DNA from 2 places in the Clostridium sp. LS3 genome. Region 1 is predicted to be linked to the other one. Evidence: a T-box and tRNA genes for the amino acid it is inferred to sense, from the RefSeq annotation. Region 1 holds a T-box; the other holds one or more tRNA genes.
What was found. A T-box is a leader RNA that pairs with one kind of tRNA and senses whether it is charged. The one in region 1 lies ahead of alaS (alanine--tRNA ligase), so its partner is inferred to be a tRNA-Ala.
Positions count from the first base shown of each region.

Region 2: it encodes a tRNA-Ala, which carries the amino acid that the T-box ahead of alaS (alanine--tRNA ligase) is inferred to sense. The anticodon was not compared.

Region 1 covers NZ_CM143921.1:1,441,122-1,452,285, forward strand. The annotation lists gene adhE (bifunctional acetaldehyde-CoA/alcohol dehydrogenase) at 1-1,645, shown strand, start outside; gene ACZJV1_RS06650 (hypothetical protein) at 1,793-2,275, shown strand; gene ACZJV1_RS06655 (replication-associated recombination protein A) at 2,308-3,549, shown strand; gene ACZJV1_RS06660 (RrF2 family transcriptional regulator) at 3,653-4,105, shown strand; gene nifS (cysteine desulfurase NifS) at 4,108-5,307, shown strand; gene nifU (Fe-S cluster assembly scaffold protein NifU) at 5,291-5,722, shown strand; gene mnmA (tRNA 2-thiouridine(34) synthase MnmA) at 5,731-6,813, shown strand; gene ACZJV1_RS06680 (PRC-barrel domain-containing protein) at 6,906-7,388, shown strand; gene ACZJV1_RS06685 (AI-2E family transporter) at 7,382-8,413, shown strand; T-box leader at 8,477-8,651, shown strand; gene alaS (alanine--tRNA ligase) at 8,704-11,164, shown strand, end outside.
Region 2 covers NZ_CM143921.1:216,910-228,073, reverse strand. The annotation lists gene ACZJV1_RS01095 (cyclic-di-AMP receptor) at 1-87, opposite strand, end outside; gene tmk (dTMP kinase) at 180-809, opposite strand; gene ACZJV1_RS01085 (sigma factor G inhibitor Gin) at 825-1,034, opposite strand; gene ACZJV1_RS01080 (zinc-binding metallopeptidase family protein) at 1,180-2,331, shown strand; gene ACZJV1_RS01075 (hypothetical protein) at 2,352-2,870, opposite strand; gene ACZJV1_RS01070 (magnesium transporter CorA family protein) at 3,156-4,103, shown strand; gene ACZJV1_RS01065 (S66 peptidase family protein) at 4,185-5,105, shown strand; tRNA gene ACZJV1_RS01060 (tRNA-Cys) at 5,140-5,213, opposite strand; tRNA gene ACZJV1_RS01055 (tRNA-Phe) at 5,219-5,294, opposite strand; rRNA gene rrf (5S ribosomal RNA) at 5,302-5,418, opposite strand; rRNA gene ACZJV1_RS01045 (23S ribosomal RNA) at 5,474-8,380, opposite strand; tRNA gene ACZJV1_RS01040 (tRNA-Ile) at 8,500-8,576, opposite strand; tRNA gene ACZJV1_RS01035 (tRNA-Ala) at 8,580-8,655, opposite strand; rRNA gene ACZJV1_RS01030 (16S ribosomal RNA) at 8,760-10,275, opposite strand; gene ACZJV1_RS01025 (DUF5050 domain-containing protein) at 10,772-11,164, shown strand, end outside.

The DNA of each region.
Region 1 (11,164 bases):
AGAAGAACCATTTTCACATGAAAAATTATCACCAGTACTTGCTATGTACAGAGTCAAAACTTTTGATGAAGCTCTAACAAAAGCTTGTAGATTAATAGAATTAGGTGGCATGGGTCATACGTCTGTATTCTATACAGATCAAATAAAATCAACAGAAAGAATTGCTAGATTCGGAGCAGCTATGAAGACTGCAAGAACATTAATAAATATGCCAGCATCACAAGGAGCTATTGGAGATATATACAACTTTAGACTAGCGCCTTCATTAACACTAGGATGTGGATCATGGGGAGGAAACTCAGTTTCAGAAAACGTTGGTCCTAAGCATTTAATTAACGTAAAGAGTGTTGCTGAGAGGAGAGAAAATATGCTTTGGTTTAGAGTTCCAGAAAAGACTTACTTCAAATATGGATGTTTACCAATCGCTTTACAAGAATTACATGATATGGGTAAAAAGAAAGTATTTATAGTAACAGATAAAATTTTGGCTGAACTTGGATATACAGCTAGAATAACAGACGTTTTAGAAAGATATGGAATAGACTTTAGAATATTCTCAGAAGTTGAGCCAGATCCAACTCTAGCAGCAGCTAAAAAAGGTGCAGAAGCAATGCTTGCATTCAATCCAGATGTTATAATTTCATTAGGTGGAGGATCACCAATGGATGCAGCTAAAATTATGTGGGTAATGTATGAACATCCAGAAGTTAGATTCGAAGATTTAGCTATGAGATTTATGGATATAAGAAAGAGAGTTTATAAATTCCCAACTATGGGTGAAAAAGCAATGATGGTTGCTATTCCTACTTCTGCTGGTACAGGATCAGAAGTTACACCATTTGCAGTTATAACTGATGAAAAAACAGGTGTTAAATATCCACTTGCAGATTACGAACTAACTCCAGATATGGCTATAGTTGATGCTGAACTTATGATGAGTATGCCAAGAGGATTAACAGCTGCTTCAGGTATTGATGTTTTAGTTCATGCAATTGAGGCTTATGTTTCAGTATTAGCATCAGAATATACTAATGGATTAGCGTTAGAAGCAATAAGGTTAGTATTTAAGTATTTACCAGTAGCATACAATGAAGGAAGTACAAATGTAAAAGCAAGAGAAAAGATGGCTCACGCTGCATCAATAGCAGGTTTAGCATTTGCTAATGCTTTCCTTGGAATTTGCCACTCAATGGCTCATAAGCTAGGTTCATTCCATCACTTACCACACGGTATGGCTAATGCATTATTAATAAATGAATCAATTAAATTTAATGCAGCAGATGCACCAACTAAGCAAACAGCCTTTGCTCAATACAAATATCCAAATGCAGCTTGGAGATATGCTAGAATAGCAGATTACCTACAACTAGGTGGAAATACAGAAGCTGAAAAAGTTGAATTATTAACAAAGGCTATAGACGAATTAAAAGATAAAGTTGGAATGCCAAAATCAATAGCAGATGCAGGAGTATTAAAAGAAAGCTTCTATGCAACAATTGATGAAATGGTTGAGCAAGCATTTGATGATCAATGTACAGGAGCTAACCCAAGATATCCATTAATGAGCGAAATTAAACAAATGTATATAAATGCTTATGAAGGACTAAAAGTAAAAGAAGTTAAAAAAGAAACTAAGAAAAAATAATATATAAGAGAAAAAATAGAGGATTTTAAAAGTATCCTCTATTTTTTATTGCCTAACTATACATATATACAAAAAAAATATGATATTATTTATAAATACAACTTATTTAAGGGCTTATAAGATTAACATTAAAAGTGGAGGAAGTTTATGAAAAAAAGAATTTTAGTAGTTACTTTTTTAATATTTATACAAATACTTATGTTTGGATGTTCTCAGGGTATAAGTAAAGGAAAAGAAAAAGACATAAAAGAAACAATAGATCTAGTTTTATCTTATAAAAATGGATATGATGATACTATGAAAAAGCATATAAGTGAAAAAAACTTTTATGTTTGCAATTATGTAGAATTTTATTCCTTATATATAGGTGAACTAAACCTTGAAAAATATGAAAGCTCAGTTAAAAGTATTAAGGAAGAAAATGGTAAGTATAAGGTTTGTATGATTTTAAATATAAAAGCAAAGGCAGTAGAGATTCATGGTGATGAAAAAGCAAGTGATGAAGCAACAGGAGAAAATATTCCTGTTGAAGTTGTTGTAAAAGAAAAAGATGGACTATATTTTATAGAAGGGCTTACTGAGTATGAAAACCTTGAAAAAGCAGCAGAATTAAATGAAGGATTTAAATAAAGTTAAAGTATTTAAGAAAGTGTGGATATGATATGAAACCATTAGCAGAAATAATGAGACCTAAAAGATTAGAGGATTTTGTAGGTCAAAAAAATATATTGGCTAAAGGAAAACCTTTATATAATTTAATTATAAACAAGATGATTCCTAACTGTATATTATATGGGCCACCAGGAACGGGGAAAACAACTTTAGCTAATATAATGGCTAACTATGTGGATAAAAAATTCTATAAGTTAAATGCAACTACAGCTTCTGTTAAAGATATTCAAGAAATAACTGAAAGCTTAGATAGTTTACTTAATTATAATGGAGTAGTTATTTATATAGATGAGCTTCAGCATTTTAGTAAAAAGCAACAACAAGCTTTGTTAGAGTTTATTGAAAATGGTAGAGTTACATTAATAGCTAGCACTACAGAAAATCCATATTTTGCAATTCATAAGGCTATATTAAGTAGATGCAACATATTTAAATTTGAAGCTTTAAATATAGAAGAAATAACTGAGGGGCTAGAAAAGGCAATAAAGAAGTTAATTAATGAAGATATAGAGGTGGAATATTCATTAGAAGCATTAAAATATATCAGTGAAATTTCTCAAGGAGATTATAGAAAGGCTTACAATATATTAGAACTTGCTATAAATTCTCAACTTAAAAAAGTAAAAAAGATTTCTGTAGAATATATAGAAAGCTTAAATCAATCTCATATGAGAGCAGATGCAAGTGGAGATGAGTATTATAATTTGTTAAGTGCTCTTCAGAAAAGTATAAGAGGTAGTGATGCAGATGCAGCTATACACTATTTAGCTAGGCTTATTAAATCAGGAAACTTAACGGCAATAATAAGAAGAATTTCTGTAATAGTAGCTGAGGATGTAGGGCTTGCTCATCCCAATGCATTGACTGTTGTTAATTCAGGTATAGAACTAGCTTTAAAGGTAGGGCTTCCAGAAGCTTCTTTAATATTATCAGAGCTTGTTATATACTTAGCAACATTACCAAAATCAAATAGTGCATATTTAGCTATTTCTAATGCAATAAAGGATTTAGAAAATAAAAATATAGGAGATGTACCAAATCACCTAAAGGATTCCCATTATAGTGGAGCAGAGAATCTAGGTGTTGGAGGTTATAAATATCCCCATGATTATGAAAATCATTATATAAAACAACAATATATGCCTGATAACTTAGATAATACAAAATACTATTTTCCTCAAAAAAATAAATATGAAGAAAGTATAAATAAGTACTGGACCAGCATAAAATAGGCTTTATGAGAAGAGTTGGAATTATTGACAATAGTAGAGTGGTTTGATAAGATATAAAAGTAAAGGCTACTAAAATAGTCAACATTAAAAAGGGGGAAGTATAATGAAGCTTTCTACTAAAGGTAGATACGGGGTCAAGGCTATGGTAGACCTTGCAATGCACTACGGAGATGCCCCCGTTTCAATAAAAACAATATCACAAAGACAAAGTATATCAGAATATTATTTGGAGCAATTATTTTCACCACTTAGAAAAGCTAAACTTATAAAGAGTATAAGAGGAGCTCAAGGTGGTTATGTATTAAATAGAACCCCAAAGGATATAACAGTAGCAGATGTAATGGATGTTCTTGAAGGCCCTGTTGAAATTGCAGAATGTATTGAAGGAACAGAGTGTGATAATATTGATTTTTGTGCTACTAGATTGTTATGGGAAAAAATTAAAAATAGTATTGATGAAGTAATGAAAAATATAACACTTCAAGATATAGTTGATGACTATACGAGAATGAAGGATGAAAATCAATCCATTAAGATTGTAAAGAGGAGCGAATAAATATGAGAAATGTTTATATGGATTATGCAGCAACTACATATGTTAAACCAGAAGTTCTAGAAGAAATGATGCCGTATTTCACAGAGAAATATGGAAATCCATCATCTTTTTATGGTATTTCTAGAGAAACTAAAATGGCTATTGATAAAGCTAGAAGTAGAGTTGCAAAAGCTTTGACTTGTGATCCAAATGAAGTTTATTTTACAGGGGGTGGATCAGAAGCAGACAACTGGGCTATTAAGGGAATAGCATCAGCCCATAGAAAAAAAGGAAATCATATTATAACTACTAAGGTTGAGCATCATGCAGTACTTCACACTTGTGAGTATTTAGAAAAAAATGGATTTGAAGTAACATATTTAAATGTTGATGAAGAGGGATTTATAAATTTACAAGAATTAGAAAATGCTATAACTGATAAAACTATATTAGTTTCAATTATGTTTGCAAACAATGAAATTGGAACAATTCAACCTGTTAAAGAAATAGGTGAAATTTGTAGAGGAAGAAAAGTATTATTCCATACAGATGCAGTTCAAGCAATTGGAAATATTCCTGTAGATGTTAAAGAAATGAATATAGATTTATTATCATTAGCAGGACATAAGATTTATGGACCTAAGGGAACGGGTGCACTTTATATAAGAAAAGGTGTAAGAATAGATAATTTAATTCATGGCGGTGGCCAAGAAAGAGCTAGAAGGGCAGGTACTGAAAATACATCTTCAATAGTTGGTCTTGGAAAGGCTATAGAACTTTCAACAGAGAGTTTAGAAGAACATAATAGGAAATTAACTGCACTTAGAGATAAATTAATAGAGGGATTATTAAAGGTGCCTCATACAAGATTAAATGGACCTAAAGGTGATAAAAGATTGCCAGGTAATGCTAATATAACTTTTGAATTTATAGAAGGTGAATCAATACTTCTATCTTTAGATTTTGAAGGGGTATGTGCATCAAGTGGTAGTGCATGTACTTCAGGATCACTTGATCCATCTCACGTGTTATTAGCAATAGGTTTACCTCATGAGTTAGCTCATGGATCTTTAAGATTAACATTAGGTGATGCTTCAACAGAGGAAGATGTAGATTATGTATTAGAAGTTGTTCCACCTATTATAGAAAGACTTAGAAATATGTCTCCATTATGGGAAGACTTTTTAAAGAAGGGAGAAAAATATTATGATGTACAGCGATAAGGTAATGGATCATTTTAGAAATCCAAGAAATGTAGGGGAAATTGAAGATGCAAATGGAGTAGGGGAAGTTGGAAACGCTAAATGTGGAGATATAATGAAGGTTTATTTAAAAATTGAAGAAAATATAGTTAAAGATGTTAAGTTCAAAACATTTGGGTGTGGATCAGCTATTGCTTCATCATCAATGGCAACAGAATTAATTAAAGGAAGGACTGTAGAAGAAGCTTGGAAATTATCTAATAAAGCAGTTGCAGAAGCTTTAGATGGACTTCCACCTGTAAAAATGCATTGCTCAGTATTAGCAGAAGAAGCAATTCATAAGGCAATTAATGATTATAGAAAAAATTCAGGTTTAGAGCTTTGGGATTTTGAAGAGCATGATGATATACATGATCATGTTCACGGTCATGAATAGGTAACAGTATGAAAAAGAAAGTTGTTGTAGGTATGAGTGGTGGAGTAGATAGCTCTGTTGCTGCATACCTTTTAAAAGAACAAGGTTACGATGTAATAGGCGTGACAATGAAACATTTTGATGATGAATCTGAAGATTATATTGAAAGAGAAGGTGGATGTTGTTCACTTTCATCAGTAGAAGATGCTAGAAGAGTTGCTGACAAATTAGGAATCCCTTTTTATGTTCTAAATTTTAAGGATTCCTTTAAAGAAAAAGTTATAGATTATTTTGTTCAAGAATACATGGAAGGAAAGACACCAAATCCGTGCATAGCTTGTAATAAACATATAAAGTTTGATGAATTTTTAAGAAGATCTAAAGGTATTGGAGCTGATTATGTAGCTACAGGACATTATGCTAAAATAGAAAAAAATGAAGATGGTAGATATTTTTTAATAAAGGCTGATGATGATAAAAAGGATCAAACATATGCTTTATATAACTTTACTCAAGAACAATTAAGTCAAACATTAATGCCTTGTGGAGATTATACTAAAGATAAAATAAGGGAAATAGCTAAAGAAATTGGTCTTGCTGTTCACAATAAAAAAGATAGTGAAGAAATATGTTTTATACCTGATAATAATCATGGTAAGTATATTACACTAGTTAGACCTAATGAAATACAACAAGGGAATTTTGTTGATAAAAATGGTAATGTACTTGGTAAGCATAAGGGGATAGTTTATTATACAATAGGCCAAAGGAAAGGGTTAGGTTTATCTTTAGGTACTCCTGTTTTTGTTACAGATATAAATCCAAGAACTAATGAAGTTGTTATAGGGCCAGAAGAAGATGTGTTTAAGACAGACTTAGTTGCTAAGGATGTTAACTTTATTCCATTTGATACTTTAAATGAAGAAATAAAGGTTTCTTCTAAGGTAAGATATCAAGCAAAACCAGCAGAAGCTACAATTTCACCACTTCCTAATGGTAGAGTTAAAGTTTCTTTTAAAGATAAACAAAGAGCAATTACTAAAGGTCAATCAGTTGTATTTTATGATGGAAATATAGTTGTTGGTGGTGGAATAATAGAAAAAATTCTATAAATAAAATAAAAATTCTCATAGATGATCAATGAGAATTTTTTTTGTTCTTTGGGGGATAATATAGTTATTGTTTTATAGAAAGGAGATTAACTATGTTAAAGACCAAGGATTTCTATTTGTTAAAGGTTTATAATATAAGGGGGAAGTACTTAGGGATAGTAGATGATATTTATATCGATTTTTACAATGGTGAAATAAAAGGTTTTTTTATATCTAACTACTTTTTATTTAGCAAAAAGAATTTTGTAAAGGTTGATGATATAATTTCTTTAGAAGAAGTTATGATTGTAAAAGAGTTAAGTGAAAAAGAGGGATTATCATTTAAATCAATAAAAGATATTGATATAAAAGATAAAAATAATGTTATGAGAGGGATTTTAGAGGATTTAATTATAGAAAAAAATGATTTTTCTATAAAAGGATTAATAATGAGTTCTGGAATATTTGATAGGATAATAAAGGGTAAGGAAATATTGCTTTTAAAAAATTGTGTATTAGGGGAAGATTTTATTTTATATTATGGTAGTGATGAGGTTAGGCTTCAAAGCTTGCCTCGTAAGAGAAAAACATGCTGAGTTATAAAAAATATAAAAAAGTGATAAATCCAATTTTAATAATCTTATCTTTTATAATAATCCTAATTTTATATATAAAAATAAATACAATAAATAGTATAGTAAATATTGTTTTTATTAGCTTTATTTTAGCTTATGCTCTAAAACCTATGAGAGATAGTATAAGTGAGAAATTTAATATAAGCAAAAAAATATCATCAATTTCAATTATATTAATAATATTATTAAGCTTATGTTTAATTTCATATATAGTAATACCTTCATTAATAAGAGAAAGTTATAATATTGGATACATATTAGATAATATTGATGAATATATTGAAAGTTTGGCTTATAAGATGCATTTAAATGATATATCATTTTTTCAAACACTATATTTTAAAATAAGTGAGGAAGTAAATATATTTTTTAGCAATCTCGCTGGCAATTTCCTTGAGAAGTTATTTATGTGTTTTGAAAGTTTAATTTCTCTCGCCATTATACCTATAGTTACATATTATTTTTTAGTAGATGGAGATTTAATTTATAATAAACTTTTATTAATATTACCTACAGAAAAAAGAATAATAACTAAAAAGCTTATTAGTCATATAGATAAAGTTCTAGCGAGATACATAATAAGTCAGTTGTTGTTATCGGGAATAATTGGAGTTTTAACCTTTGCAGTTCTCATGATTATAGGAGTGAAATTTGCCTTAATACTTGGAATCTTTAATGGTGTACTAAATATAATACCTTATTTTGGCCCAATAATTGGTGGAGTTCCGGCTATATTTGTAGCTTTAATGGAATCACCTAATAAGGCTCTGTGGACACTTATTGCTGTGTTTATAATTCAACAAATAGAAGGAAATATATTGTCTCCTAAAATAACTGGAGATAGTACTAATATGCATCCTATAATTATAATAATACTTCTTTTAGTAGGGGAGAAGTTAGGTGGTTTTGTAGGTATGATAGTTGCAGTTCCAATAGGGGTTATAATAAAGGTTATATATGATGATATTAATAATTATTTGTTTTAAATAAAATAATTGACATATTTTAATAAATAAACTATAATTTCATTGAAATATAAGAAAATTTAATATTTAGCGTTGAAAAGAATGAGTAAATATAGTTTATGTATGCAGAGAGGAAGTGGATGCTGAAAACTTCTTACATTATATATTGAAGCTATCTTGGAGCTATATTATCTAAGTGATGTATTTTTTTAATACATAATTAGGGTGGCACCGCGGAATTTATGTTTTCGTCCCTTTTTTAGGGATGGAAACTTTTTTTATTATATAAAGCAAATTTGGAGGTAATAGCTATGAAATTCATGGGAACAAACGAATTAAGAGAAGCTTATTTAAGCTTTTTTGAATCAAAAGATCATTTAAGATTAGAGAGTTTCCCTCTAGTCCCTAAAAATGATAAATCATTATTATTGATAAATGCAGGTATGGCACCACTTAAGCCATATTTTACTGGATTACAAGAGCCACCAAGGAAAAGAATAACAACTTGTCAAAAGTGTATAAGAACAGGTGATATAGAAAACGTAGGTAAAACATCAAGACATGGAACATTTTTCGAAATGCTTGGAAACTTTTCTTTTGGAGATTATTTTAAAGAAGAAATTATTCCTTGGGCATGGGAGTTTATAACTGAAACTCTTCAAATTCCAAAAGATAAATTATATGTAACTATATATTTAGAAGATGATGAAGCTTTTGATATATGGTGCAAGAAAACAGATGTAGATCCAAAGAGAATATTTAGACTTGGAAAAGATGATAACTTCTGGGAAATAGGAGTAGGACCATGTGGACCTTGTACAGAAATTCACTATGATAGAGGTGAAGGAGTAATTACAAATGTAGATGAATTTGTAAGGGCTAGTGACGAAGATAGAGTAGTTGAGTTTTGGAATCTTGTATTCACTCAATTCGATAGGAATGAAGAAGGAAGTTATAATAAACTTGCAAATCCTAATATAGATACAGGAATGGGACTTGAAAGAATAGCAACAATAATGCAAGGTGTAGATAATATATTTGAAATAGATACAGTTAAAAATATACTACAAAAAGTATCAGAACTTTCAGGTGTGAAATATGGAGAAGATAAGCTTAAGGATATTTCTTTAAGAATAATTACAGACCATGTTAAATCAGTAACTATGCTTATTTCCGATGGGGTTCAACCAAGTAATGAAGGTAGAGGATATGTATTAAGAAGACTTTTAAGAAGAGCTGCAAGACATGGAAGGCTGCTTGGAATAAAGAATTTATTCTTAACTGAAATAGTTGAATCAGTAGTTGAAAATTATAGCCGTGCTTATCCAATTCTTTTAGAAAATAAAGAATATATAGAAAGAATAGTTTCTTTAGAAGAGGAAAGATTTAATGAAACTATAGATTCAGGAATGAATATTTTAAATGATTATATAGAAGAAATGGAATCTTCTAACGAAAAAACATTAAAAGGTGAAAAGGCATTTAAGCTATATGATACTTATGGATTCCCTATAGAATTAACAGAAGAAATATTAGAAGAAAAGGGAATGAATGTTGACCAAGAAGCATTTAGAAAAGAAATGGATGAGCAAAGACAAAGGGCTAGAAGTGCAAGAGGTGAATCATCATATATGGGAAGTGATGAGAATCCAATAAATAAAATTGATGCATCTATAGACACAGAGTTTATAGGCTATGGTAATATTGAAGAAAAATCAAATATATTAGTTTTAGCTGATGACAATAATTTTGTGGGTGAATTATCCAATGGAGAAAAAGGATATATAGTTACTGAAAAAACTCCTTTCTATGCTGAAATGGGTGGCCAAGTAGGAGATAAGGGAGTTATTAAAACAGCTTCAGGGGAAGCATATGTTTATGACACAAAGAAAAATGTTGGTGGAAAAACTATTCATTATGTTAATGTTGTAGATGGTACAATAAAGTTTAATGAAGAAGCAAAACTTAAAATAGATATCTTAAGAAGAAATAATATAGCAAAGAACCATACAGCTACACATATGTTACATGAAGCTTTAAAACAAATTGTAGGAAAGCATGTTAATCAAGCAGGTTCTTATGTGGATGATGAAAGATTAAGATTTGACTTTGCACATTTCCAAGGGTTAACAGAAGAAGAAATAGAAAAGGTTGAAGAGTTAGTTAATAAAAAGATAATGGAAGTATTTGTAGTAGATACGAATCTTATGACTTTAGATGAAGCAAGAGAATCAGGTGCAATGGCTTTATTTGATGATAAATATGGTGATAAAGTTAGGGTTGTAAGTGTTGGAGAATTCTCAAAGGAGCTTTGTGGAGGTACTCACGTTCATAACTCAGGAGAAATTGGATTGTTTAAAATAATAGCTGAAATTGGTGTTGCAGCAGGAATAAGAAGAATAGAAGCTGTAACTGGACTAAATGCTATAAAATATATGGAAGAAAAGCAAAGACTTTTAAAAGAAGCATGTAGTGCATTGAAATGCAATGAAAAAGATGTACTCAGAAAGATAGCTTCACAAGGTGCAGAAATTAAAGAAAAGGAAAAAGAAATTTTAGAACTTAAGAGTAAATTAACATCAGGAATTGAGGATGATATTTTAGCTTCAGTTAAAGAAGTAAAGGGAGTTAAGGTTGTAGCTTATGGACTAGAAGGAATAGATGGAAATGCCTTAAGAGACCTAGGGGATAAAATGAGAAGCAAGCTTTCAAGTGGAGTAGTTGTTTTATTAAGTAATGTAAGTGGAAAGGTTAATGTAATATCTATGGCTA
Region 2 (11,164 bases), 1.2 Mb from region 1:
CTTAGTAACTCTAAACCCAGCTTCTGTAATTGCATCTACTAAATCTAATGCATCATCGTCTTGTACCATAGCTATTACTAATTTCATATTAACCCCTCCCAATAAAATTATACTCCTCTAATAATATTCTATCATAAAAGAGTTCTAATTGAGCAAAAATTTATCCTATATTATTAATTTTATTCAATGAAATTAATAATTATATCTTTTACAGAGTTAAAAACTTCCTCTATGGATTTTTCTGCATCTACCTTTACAAACTTATCTTTATTAGCTTCATATAGGTCGTTATATCCTTCTCTAACTTTATAATGAAAATCCATTTTTTCTAAATCTAATCTATTAACTTCTCTATCTTCATTTTTAGTTATTCTCCCCAACCCAACTTCCGGAGATACATCAAATAGTATATTTAAGTCTGGCATATATTCCCCTATTGCGAACTTATTTATTTGATATATATCTTCTATACCTATATTTCTAGCATAACCTTGATATGCTAAAGAAGAATATATAAATCTATCGCAAAGAACTATTTTTCCTTTTTCAATTTCTACTATGACTTTTTCTACTAAGTGTTGCCTTCTTGCTGCAGTATATAATAAAGCTTCTGTTTTACTATCCATTTCCGTATTTTTAGTATCTAATATTATTTTTCTTATATCCTCAGATATCTTTATTCCGCCCGGCTCTCTTGTTTTAATACATTCCACATTATTTTGAATTAAATAGTCATACACCATGTCCAAAATTGTGCTTTTACCAGATCCTTCTCCACCTTCAAATACTATAAATTTTCCTCTGTTCATCTGTTATACCTCATACTATTTAAAATTATATTTACCACAAAGCCCTTCTTTAACCTTATCTTTATAATAATCATATTCAAAATCATCTACAGTTATTGTAGATATCTTTCTATGACAACATTGGCATAATAAGCTTTTTTCTATAATTATATCACTATATATTTCTTTTCTACAAATAATACATTTATTTTCATTTATATCTATTCCCTTTATTAATAAATCCATGTAATCCCATCCTTCTTATAATAATTTTATTATAATTCTCACCCAATAATTGTATTTTTATACTTATTTAAAAAGTTCCATTTAATAAATAATTATTTAAGTTTAAGGGAAAATTAAGAATAAGATAATTTGGGAGGAAGATATTATGAAACAAGAAATGATTTCTTATTTATCAAAATGTAAAGATGATATAAAAAAGTTAAATGATTATTTATATAATAATCCAGAAGATAGCTATAATGAGTACAATAGTTACAATTATATTTGTAAACTGCTAACTAATTATAGTTTTGATGTAAAAAAAGAATTTTTAGAAATAAAAACATCCTTCTATGCCTCAAAGGGTAATGGACACCCTAAAATATGCTTTTTATGCGAATATGATGCTGTTCCAAATGAAGGCCATTTAACTGGTCATAATTTATTAACATCAACATCAGTTGCAGCAGCTCTTTCATTAAGTAATATAATAGATAAAATAGGTGGCTCTGTTGTATTAATAGGCTGTCCTGGTGAATATCTTGGTGGAACAAAATCAGTAATGGTTAAACAAGGAGTCTTTGACGATATAGATGTAGTTTTACTTGCACACCCAGATATAATAACATCAGAAAGTGGAAGTTCTTCTGCTGTAGTACCATTAAGTATAAGATTTATAGGCCATGATGGATTAAGCTTTTTGAATAAAGGAGCTTATACATCTTTAGACGGAATTCTTTTAACTTTTAATATATTAAATTCACTACTAAAGGGGTTTCCTGAAGATGTAGAAGTAAACTCTATCTTGTCTAATGGAGGCTTTACTCCTTTATTGTTACCCATAGAATCTGAAGCTAAATTTTATATAAGAAGCAAAGAAATGGATTTAGCCAAAATAGCAGAAAATAAATTAAGAGAAATTGCAATTTATGTTTCAAAACTTATAAGATTGCAATATTCTATTTCATTATATGAACCTGAAAATGAAGAGCTGATAACTAATAGAACATTAAATAGGTTATTTAGTCATAATTTAAAAGAAAATGGAATAATAAATATCTCTGGTCCTAGAGATATTTATTCAGGATTAAGTTTAGGTATCGTTAGTAAAAAAGTTCCTTGTATTCATCCATATATATCTATAGTTAATAATGATAATATAAAATATGGAACAAAAGAATTTTGCAATGCTACAATATCTGATTATGCTTTTGAAGAAGCTATGAAAGCAGCCTTGTCATTGTCCTTTACTGGATATGATATTATACTTAATGAAAATCTTCTTTCAGAAGTAAAAAATGAATTCTATAAAAAATAGGCTGTATCCCAGCCTATTTTTTATATTATTTCTCTTCTAATTAATCTACATTTTAATTCACCATGTTTTATTATCCTACTAATAAATTTATCACTTGGTTGAAATTTTATTCTTTCTATATTGTTACCACTTTTATAAACACAATAGTATGATTTTGAAAAAACTCTATTACATAAATACCTTTTAGACCTTCTTAAAAATTGATACTCTTTAGGCATTAATGACTTTTCACCTATGTACAATATATCAGACATCTTTATGCTCTCTAGATTTTTTTCTTCCTTATTCCTTATTAAATTTATTATTAGCTTGTCTGCTATAATAGCATACTTATATGATACTGAGCAGCTTTTAATTTCTTTAATAATTAAAATTATAGTTATTAATACTAAAGCAATATTAACGATATGACCAATGATATGTCTATTATATTTTGATCTCTCTATAGCCTCAGCTAAATATAACATAGCTGTAACTGTAAATAAAACAACTACAATTGCTGGTACTCTTTTTTTAGCAATAATTTCTCTATGCATCATTTCTTTATTAATCCCCCGTTACGACATTACTTCTATTCATTAAAGCAATACTGAGATTATACTAATTATTTAGGTTTTTATCCACATTAAAATTTATTAATTAATGATTATATTTTTATCATTATTTTAATTTGTGTTGAATTATTTAATTCATATGCACTTTTACTATGAATATCTTCAATTATCTATATTATCAAATATTTAAAATAAAAATTTACTTATTATGTTACAAAAACATATATTAATAGTATAATTAGTTTTGTAATCTACTTAAGGAGGTCCTTTATGATACAAATTTATAAAAGTATTATTGAACAAAATCCTTCATTAAAAGTTCTAGATAATTTAGAACCTGGTTGTTGGATTAACATTGTAGCTCCTTCTGATGAAGAATTAATTCTAATTTCAAAAAAGACTGGAGTTCCATTATCATTTTTAAAAGCTCCATTAGACGATGAAGAAACTTCTCGTATAGATATAGAAGATGATTGTTTACTAGTAGTTGTGGATATACCTTTTACTGAAATGGAAGATAATTCTCTTACATATGATACATATCCACTAGCTATAATTCATACAGAAAAACAAATTATCACTGTGTGCTTAAAGAACAGTCGTATATTGACAGATTTTGTAAATGGTAAGGTGAAATCATTTTATTCTTTTAAAAAATCTAGATTTATATTGCAAATATTAAGTAAAATATCAACTGCATATTTAATTTACTTAAGACAAATTGATAAGAAAAGCTTAATGATAGAGAAAAGACTACATAAATCAATGAAAAATAGAGAGCTTATTCAACTACACTCTCTAGAAAAATCTCTAGTTTACTTTTCTACATCACTTAAAGCAAATGAAATTACCTTAGAAAAAATGCTAAAATTAGATATAATGCAAAAATATGAGGAAGATCAAGATGTATTAGAGGATGTTATTATTGAAAATAAGCAGGCTATAGAAATGACAGAGATATACAGTAACATACTTGCAAGTACCATGGACTTTTTCGCTTCAGTTATTTCAAATAACTTAAATATAGTTATGAAGGTTTTAGCCTCTGTTACAATACTAATGGCTATACCAACCGTTATAGGTGGAATATTTGGAATGAACTTTATAAAAATGCCACTTATAAATAATACTTATGGTTTTGAAATAACAATGATTATAACCTTAGTATTAACTTTTGGAACTGCTTACATATTATATAGAAAAGATATGTTTTCTTAAAAATAAAGCTAGCTTTAAGTCACTAGCTTTATTTTTTTATCGTATATTAAGTATATAAATAATTTTAAGCAGGTGTTTTCATTGTCAAAATTAAAACCATTAAATATTTCATCTACAATAGGAATTATAGCCCCAGCATCCCCCGAAGACAGAGAGTTTATAGATGAAAAAATAAGCAACTTTCAAAAACTAGGCTTTAAAATAAAAAAGGGAAAACATTTATATAGCTCTTATGGGTATTTAGCCGGTAACGATAAAGATCGTGCAGAAGATTTAAACTTAATGTTCGCAGATAAAGATATAGACGCAATAGTTTCTCTTAGAGGTGGATATGGTTCCATGCGAATGGCTCCATATTTAGATTTAAAGCTTATAAAAAATAATCCTAAACCCTTTTGTGGATATAGTGATATAACATTACTATTAAACTATTTTGCAAAAGCTTGCAAATTAACTACATTTCATAGCCCAATGATAACTTCAAATTTTAATGATATTATAACAAAAGAGTATTTTATAAAAGTACTTACAAATAAAGCCCCTAAAATTATCTATAACTTAAAAGAAATTTGTTCTGATAATTATTTTGTATGGAATGAAAAAGATTTTGAAGGTAATTTAGTAGGAGGTAATTTATCAATAATTTGCTCAACTATTGGAACACCTTATGAGATAGATTTTAAAGGTAATATTCTTTTTATTGAAGATGTTAATGAAAGTCCTTATTCTGTAGATCGAATGTTATCTCAACTTATCTCTTGTGGAAAACTTCAAAAGGTCTGTGGAATAATATTAGGACATTTTACAGATTGCACTAATAAAGATAGCGATTTTTCTATAAACGATATTATAAAACAAAAATTAGTGCCATTAAATATACCAATCATTGAAAGCTTTCCCCTCGGGCATGATTATCCTAATATAACAATACCAATAGGTTCAAAATTTGAATTTTTATCTAGCAGTAATTTACTTGTGCAAAAAGAATTATTTTTCAAATAAAAAAATCCTACAAATAAAACTTGTAGGATTTTTTTGGAGGCGCCACCCGGATTTGAACCGGGGATAAAGGTTTTGCAGACCTCTGCCTTACCACTTGGCTATAGCGCCATACCTGGTGGCTCGACCAGGAATCGAACCAGGGACACGAGGATTTTCAGTCCTCTGCTCTACCGACTGAGCTATCGAGCCATATATAACCTGGCAACGTTCTACTCTCCCACACAGTTTCCCATGCAGTACCATCGACGCTGTAGAGCTTAACTTTCCTGTTCGGAATGGAAAGGAGTGTTTCCTCTACGCCATCATCACCAGATATCAGAGTGTTCTCTGAAAATTGCACATGAATTATTGCCAAAATCTTTTAATTATTGGTCAAGCCCTCGACCTATTAGTATCAGTCAGCTAAATATGTTACCACACTTACACCTCTGACCTATCAACCTTGTGTTCTTCAAGGGGTCTTACTAGCTTATGCTATGGGAAATCTCATCTTGAGGGGGGCTTCACGCTTAGATGCTTTCAGCGTTTATCCCTTCCCGACTTAGCTACCCAGCCATGCTCTTGGCAGAACAACTGGTGCACCATAGGTCAGTCCATCCCGGTCCTCTCGTACTAAGGACAGCTCCTCTCAAATTTCCTACGCCCGCGACGGATAGGGACCGAACTGTCTCACGACGTTCTGAACCCAGCTCGCGTGCCGCTTTAATGGGCGAACAGCCCAACCCTTGGGACCTACTACAGCCCCAGGATGCGACGAGCCGACATCGAGGTGCCAAACCTCCCCGTCGATGTGGACTCTTGGGGGAGATCAGCCTGTTATCCCCGAGGTAGCTTTTATCCGTTGAGCGATGGCCCTCCCACGAGGTACCACCGGATCACTAAGCCCGACTTTCGTCCCTGCTCCACTTGTGGGTGTCGCAGTCAGGCTCCCTTCTGCCTTTGCACTCTTCGAACGATTTCCGACCGTTCTGAGGGAACCTTTGGGCGCCTCCGTTACTTTTTTGGAGGCGACCGCCCCAGTCAAACTGCCCACCTAACAATGTCCCGTCACCAGATTCATGGCGTCCGGTTAGAATCCCAATACTGTCAGGGTGGTATCCCAAGGATGACTCCACTAAGGCTGACGCCCTAGCTTCTCAGTCTCCCACCTATCCTGTACAGACAATATCGAAACTCAATGCTAAGCTACAGTAAAGCTCTACGGGGTCTTTCCGTCCAATCGCGGGTAGCGAGCATCTTCACTCGCACTACAACTTCGCCGGATTTGCAGTTGAGACAGTGCCCAAGTCATTACGCCATTCGTGCGGGTCAGAACTTACCTGACAAGGAATTTCGCTACCTTAGGACCGTTATAGTTACGGCCGCCGTTTACTGGGGCTTAAGTTCACACCTTCGCTTGCGCTAAGTATTCCCCTTAACCTTCCAGCACCGGGCAGGCGTCAGCCCCTATACATCAGCTTACGCTTTAGCAGAGACCTGTGTTTTTGCTAAACAGTTGCTTGGGCCTATTCTCTGCGGCCTGCTCTCGCAGGCACCCCTTCTCGCGAACTTACGGGGTCAATTTGCCTAGTTCCTTAACTGCAATTCTTCCGATGGCCTTAGGATTCTCTCCTCATCTACCTGTGTCGGTTTGCGGTACGGGCACTACTTCTCTCTCTAGATGCTTTTCTTGGAAGCATGGAATCAGATACTTCGGCCAAATTGGCCTTCCCCATCACACCTCAGAATTGTTAAGACGGATTTTCCTGTCTTAACTCCCTAAATGCTTAGACTAGCATTTCCAATCGCTAGCACATCCTATCCTTCTCCGTCACACCATCGATAATAACGATAATAGTGGTATTGGAATATCAACCAATTGTCCATCACCTACGCCTTTCGGCCTCGGCTTAGGTCCCGACTAACCCTGGGCGGACGAGCCTTCCCCAGGAAACCTTAGATTTTCGGCCTGTAAGATTCTCACTTACATCTCGCTACTAATGCCAACATTCTCACTCGTAATCAGTCCACCGCTCCTTACGGTACGACTTCAGCCCGATTACGACGCTCCTCTACCGCTCAAGTTAAACTTGAACCCGTAGCTTCGGTGGTAAGTTTGAGCCCCGGACATTTTCGGCGCAGGATCTCTCGACTAGTGAGCTATTACGCACTCTTTAAATGAGTGGCTGCTTCTAAGCCAACATCCTAGTTGTCTTAGAAATCCCACATCCTTTACCACTTAACTTACACTTTGGGACCTTAGCTGACGATCTGGGCTTTTTCCCTTTTGACTACGGATCTTATCATTCGCAGTCTGACTGCCGGACTCATAGTATATGGCATTCGGAGTTTGATAAGGTTCGGTAAGCGATATGCCCCCTAGCCCATTCAGTGCTCTACCTCCATTACTCATATCCGACGCTAGCCCTAAAGCTATTTCGAGGAGAACCAGCTATCTCCGAGTTCGATTGGAATTTCTCCGCTATCCACAGCTCATCCCATGCTTTTTCAACAGCAACGTGGTTCGGTCCTCCACGGGGTTTTACCCCCGCTTCAACCTGGCCATGGATAGGTCACCCGGTTTCGGGTCTACGGCATGCAACTAGTCGCCCTATTAAGACTCGGTTTCCCTTCGGCTCCGTACCTTAAGTACTTAACCTTGCTACATACCGTAACTCGTTGGCTCGTTCTACAAAAAGCACGTCATCACCCTCATAAGGGGCTTTGACCGGTTGTAGGCACACGGTTTCAGGTTCTATTTCACTCCCCTCCCGGGGTTCTTTTCACCTTTCCCTCACGGTACTGCTTCACTATCGGTCATCAGGTAGTATTTAGCCTTGGGAGGTGGTCCTCCCTGCTTCCCACAAGGTTTCACGTGTCTCGTGGTACTCTGGATCAGAACTTAGTAATTATAATTTTCATTTACGTGGCTATTACACTCTACGGCACAACTTTCCAGTTGTTTTCAATTAATTATAACTTCCTCTTAATGTTCTGTCCGCAACCCCAGAGATAAATCTCTGGTTTGGGCTCTTTCCCTTTCGCTCGCCGCTACTAAGAAAATCGATTTTTCTTTCTCTTCCTCTAGGTACTTAGATGTTTCAGTTCCCTAGGTTTACCTTTCTGCAGCTATTTATTCACTACAGAATACATGGGGTTTCCCATGTGAGTTCCCTCATTCGGAAATCTTCGGATCACTGGCTATGTGCGCCTACCCGAAGCTTATCGCAGCTTATCACGTCCTTCATCGGCTCCTGATGCCAAGGCATTCACCATGTGCCCTTTGTAGCTTGACCTTTATGGTTTTATAAATTACAAAGTTATTCACAAAGAATATTTTTGGCTTGTTGTCACTTCTCAATTAACGTTGTTAATTAAAGTTGTTTTTTATTCATGTGCAATTTTCAAAGAACAATGGTGGGTCTAAATGGACTCGAACCATCGACCTCACGCTTATCAGGCGTGCGCTCTAACCAGCTGAGCTATAGACCCATGTGGTGGAGGTAAAGGGATTCGAACCCTTGACCCCTTGCGTGCAAGGCAAGTGCTCTCCCAACTGAGCTATACCCCCACATTAATTTTGAGGTAAATCCCTCAAAATTGAACAGAAGTTAAGTTTAAACCTTCTTTTAAACTATACTAGATAAGCTTCTTGCTTACTAGATTTCTCCATAGAAAGGAGGTGATCCAGCCGCAGGTTCTCCTACGGCTACCTTGTTACGACTTCACCCCAATCGCTGACCCTACCTTAGGTCGCTGCCTCCCTTACGGGTTAGCTCACGAACTTTGGGTATTGCCAACTCTCATGGTGTGACGGGCGGTGTGTACAAGGCCCGGGAACGTATTCACCGCGACATTCTGATTCGCGATTACTAGCAACTCCAGCTTCATGTAGGCGAGTTTCAGCCTACAATCCGAACTGAGACAAGTTTTATAGTTTGGCTCCACCTTACGGTATTGCATCTCTTTGTACTTGCCATTGTAGCACGTGTGTAGCCCTAGACATAAGGGGCATGATGATTTGACGTCATCCCCACCTTCCTCCCGGTTAACCCGGGCAGTCTCGCTAGAGTGCTCAACTTAATGGTAGCAACTAACAATAGGGGTTGCGCTCGTTGCGGGACTTAACCCAACATCTCACGACACGAGCTGACGACAACCATGCACCACCTGTCATCCTGTCCCCGAAAGGACTTCCTCGATTAAGAGTAATGCAGGAGATGTCAAGTCTAGGTAAGGTTCTTCGCGTTGCTTCGAATTAAACCACATGCTCCGCTGCTTGTGCGGGCCCCCGTCAATTCCTTTGAGTTTTAATCTTGCGACCGTACTCCCCAGGCGGAATACTTAATGCGTTTGCGGCGGCACAGAGGTCATGACAACCCCTACACCTAGTATTCATCGTTTACGGCGTGGACTACCAGGGTATCTAATCCTGTTTGCTCCCCACGCTTTCGAGCCTCAGCGTCAGTTACAGTCCAGAGAGTCGCCTTCGCCACTGGTGTTCTTCCTAATCTCTACGCATTTCACCGCTACACTAGGAATTCCACTCTCCTCTCCTGCACTCTAGACTTCCAGTTTGAAATGCAGCACCCAAGTTGAGCCCGGGTATTTCACATCTCACTTAAAAATCCGCCTACGCTCCCTTTACGCCCAGTAAATCCGGACAACGCTCGCCACCTACGTATTACCGCGGCTGCTGGCACGTAGTTAGCCGTGGCTTCCTCCTCAGGTACCGTCATTATCGTCCCTGAAGACAGAGCTTTACGATCCGAAGACCTTCATCACTCACGCGGCGTTGCTGCATCAGGGTTTCCCCCATTGTGCAATATTCCCCACTGCTGCCTCCCGTAGGAGTCTGGGCCGTATCTCAGTCCCAATGTGGCCGATCACCCTCTCAGGTCGGCTACGCATCGTCGCCTTGGTGAGCCGTTACCTCACCAACTAGCTAATGCGCCGCGGGCCCATCTTATAGCGGATTGCTCCTTTAATTGCTTCTTCATGCGAAAAAGCAATGTTATGCGGTATTAATCTTCCTTTCGGAAGGCTATTCCCCTCTATAAGGCAGGTTGCCCACGTGTTACTCACCCGTCCGCCGCTAGGTTTGCTTCCGAAGAAACTCCCCTCGCTCGACTTGCATGTGTTAGGCACGCCGCCAGCGTTCGTCCTGAGCCAGGATCAAACTCTCAATAAAAAGTTTAATCTCTTTGCTCAAATTACTTTGAGTCTTAATTTTAAGACATCTAAAAGAATTGCTGGTTTTTTACTTAACTTATATTCTGTTCAATTTTCAAAGATCTAACTTTTGCCGTCTCAACGACTGCTTAATAATAATAACATTTCATTAATTAATTGTCAACATTTTTTTGTTTTCAATTTTTCTTATTATTTATTGTCTGCTTTTCGCTCCCGACGACGTTATTTATATTATCACGATTATGATTTTATTCAAATATAAAACAATCTTATTTGTTGATTTTATTTTTATTATTCTACTAATTTCTAACTTATTCTTTCTTTTTTATATAATGATACACCAGGTAAAGTTAACTTATATACCTATAAATTTAAACTGTTTTACGCTATTTTTTATCAAAATTTTCTATATTTTCATAGTTTTGTTTTACTTAATTATAATTTTAATTTAATATATTATTATAAAGATATTAATCGACTATTAGGAGGTCTATATGATAAGAAGGATATTTTATTTTTTAATTATATCAACATTATTTTTTACAGGTTGTACTAGTGATAATAAAGAAACCAAAGCAACCCAAAACAACGCTTCATTGTCAACATCTTTTAAGAAAAATGTAGATGCAAGCAAAAGCATTATTCTCTCTGGTAAAACCTTAAGCTATAACAAATATGCCTATATAGGTAATTTACTATTTTTCCCTGATACAAATAACAATAATAAACTTTCAGTAGCTCAACTCTCAGAGAATAGCGTAAGTATAACAAAAGATATAATAATAGATTCATTTGATTACTCAGTAGATTCTTTAGCTTCAGATAATACTACATTATATTTTTCATCAACATCTAAGGATCACGGGCTTTATAAATTAGATTATGAA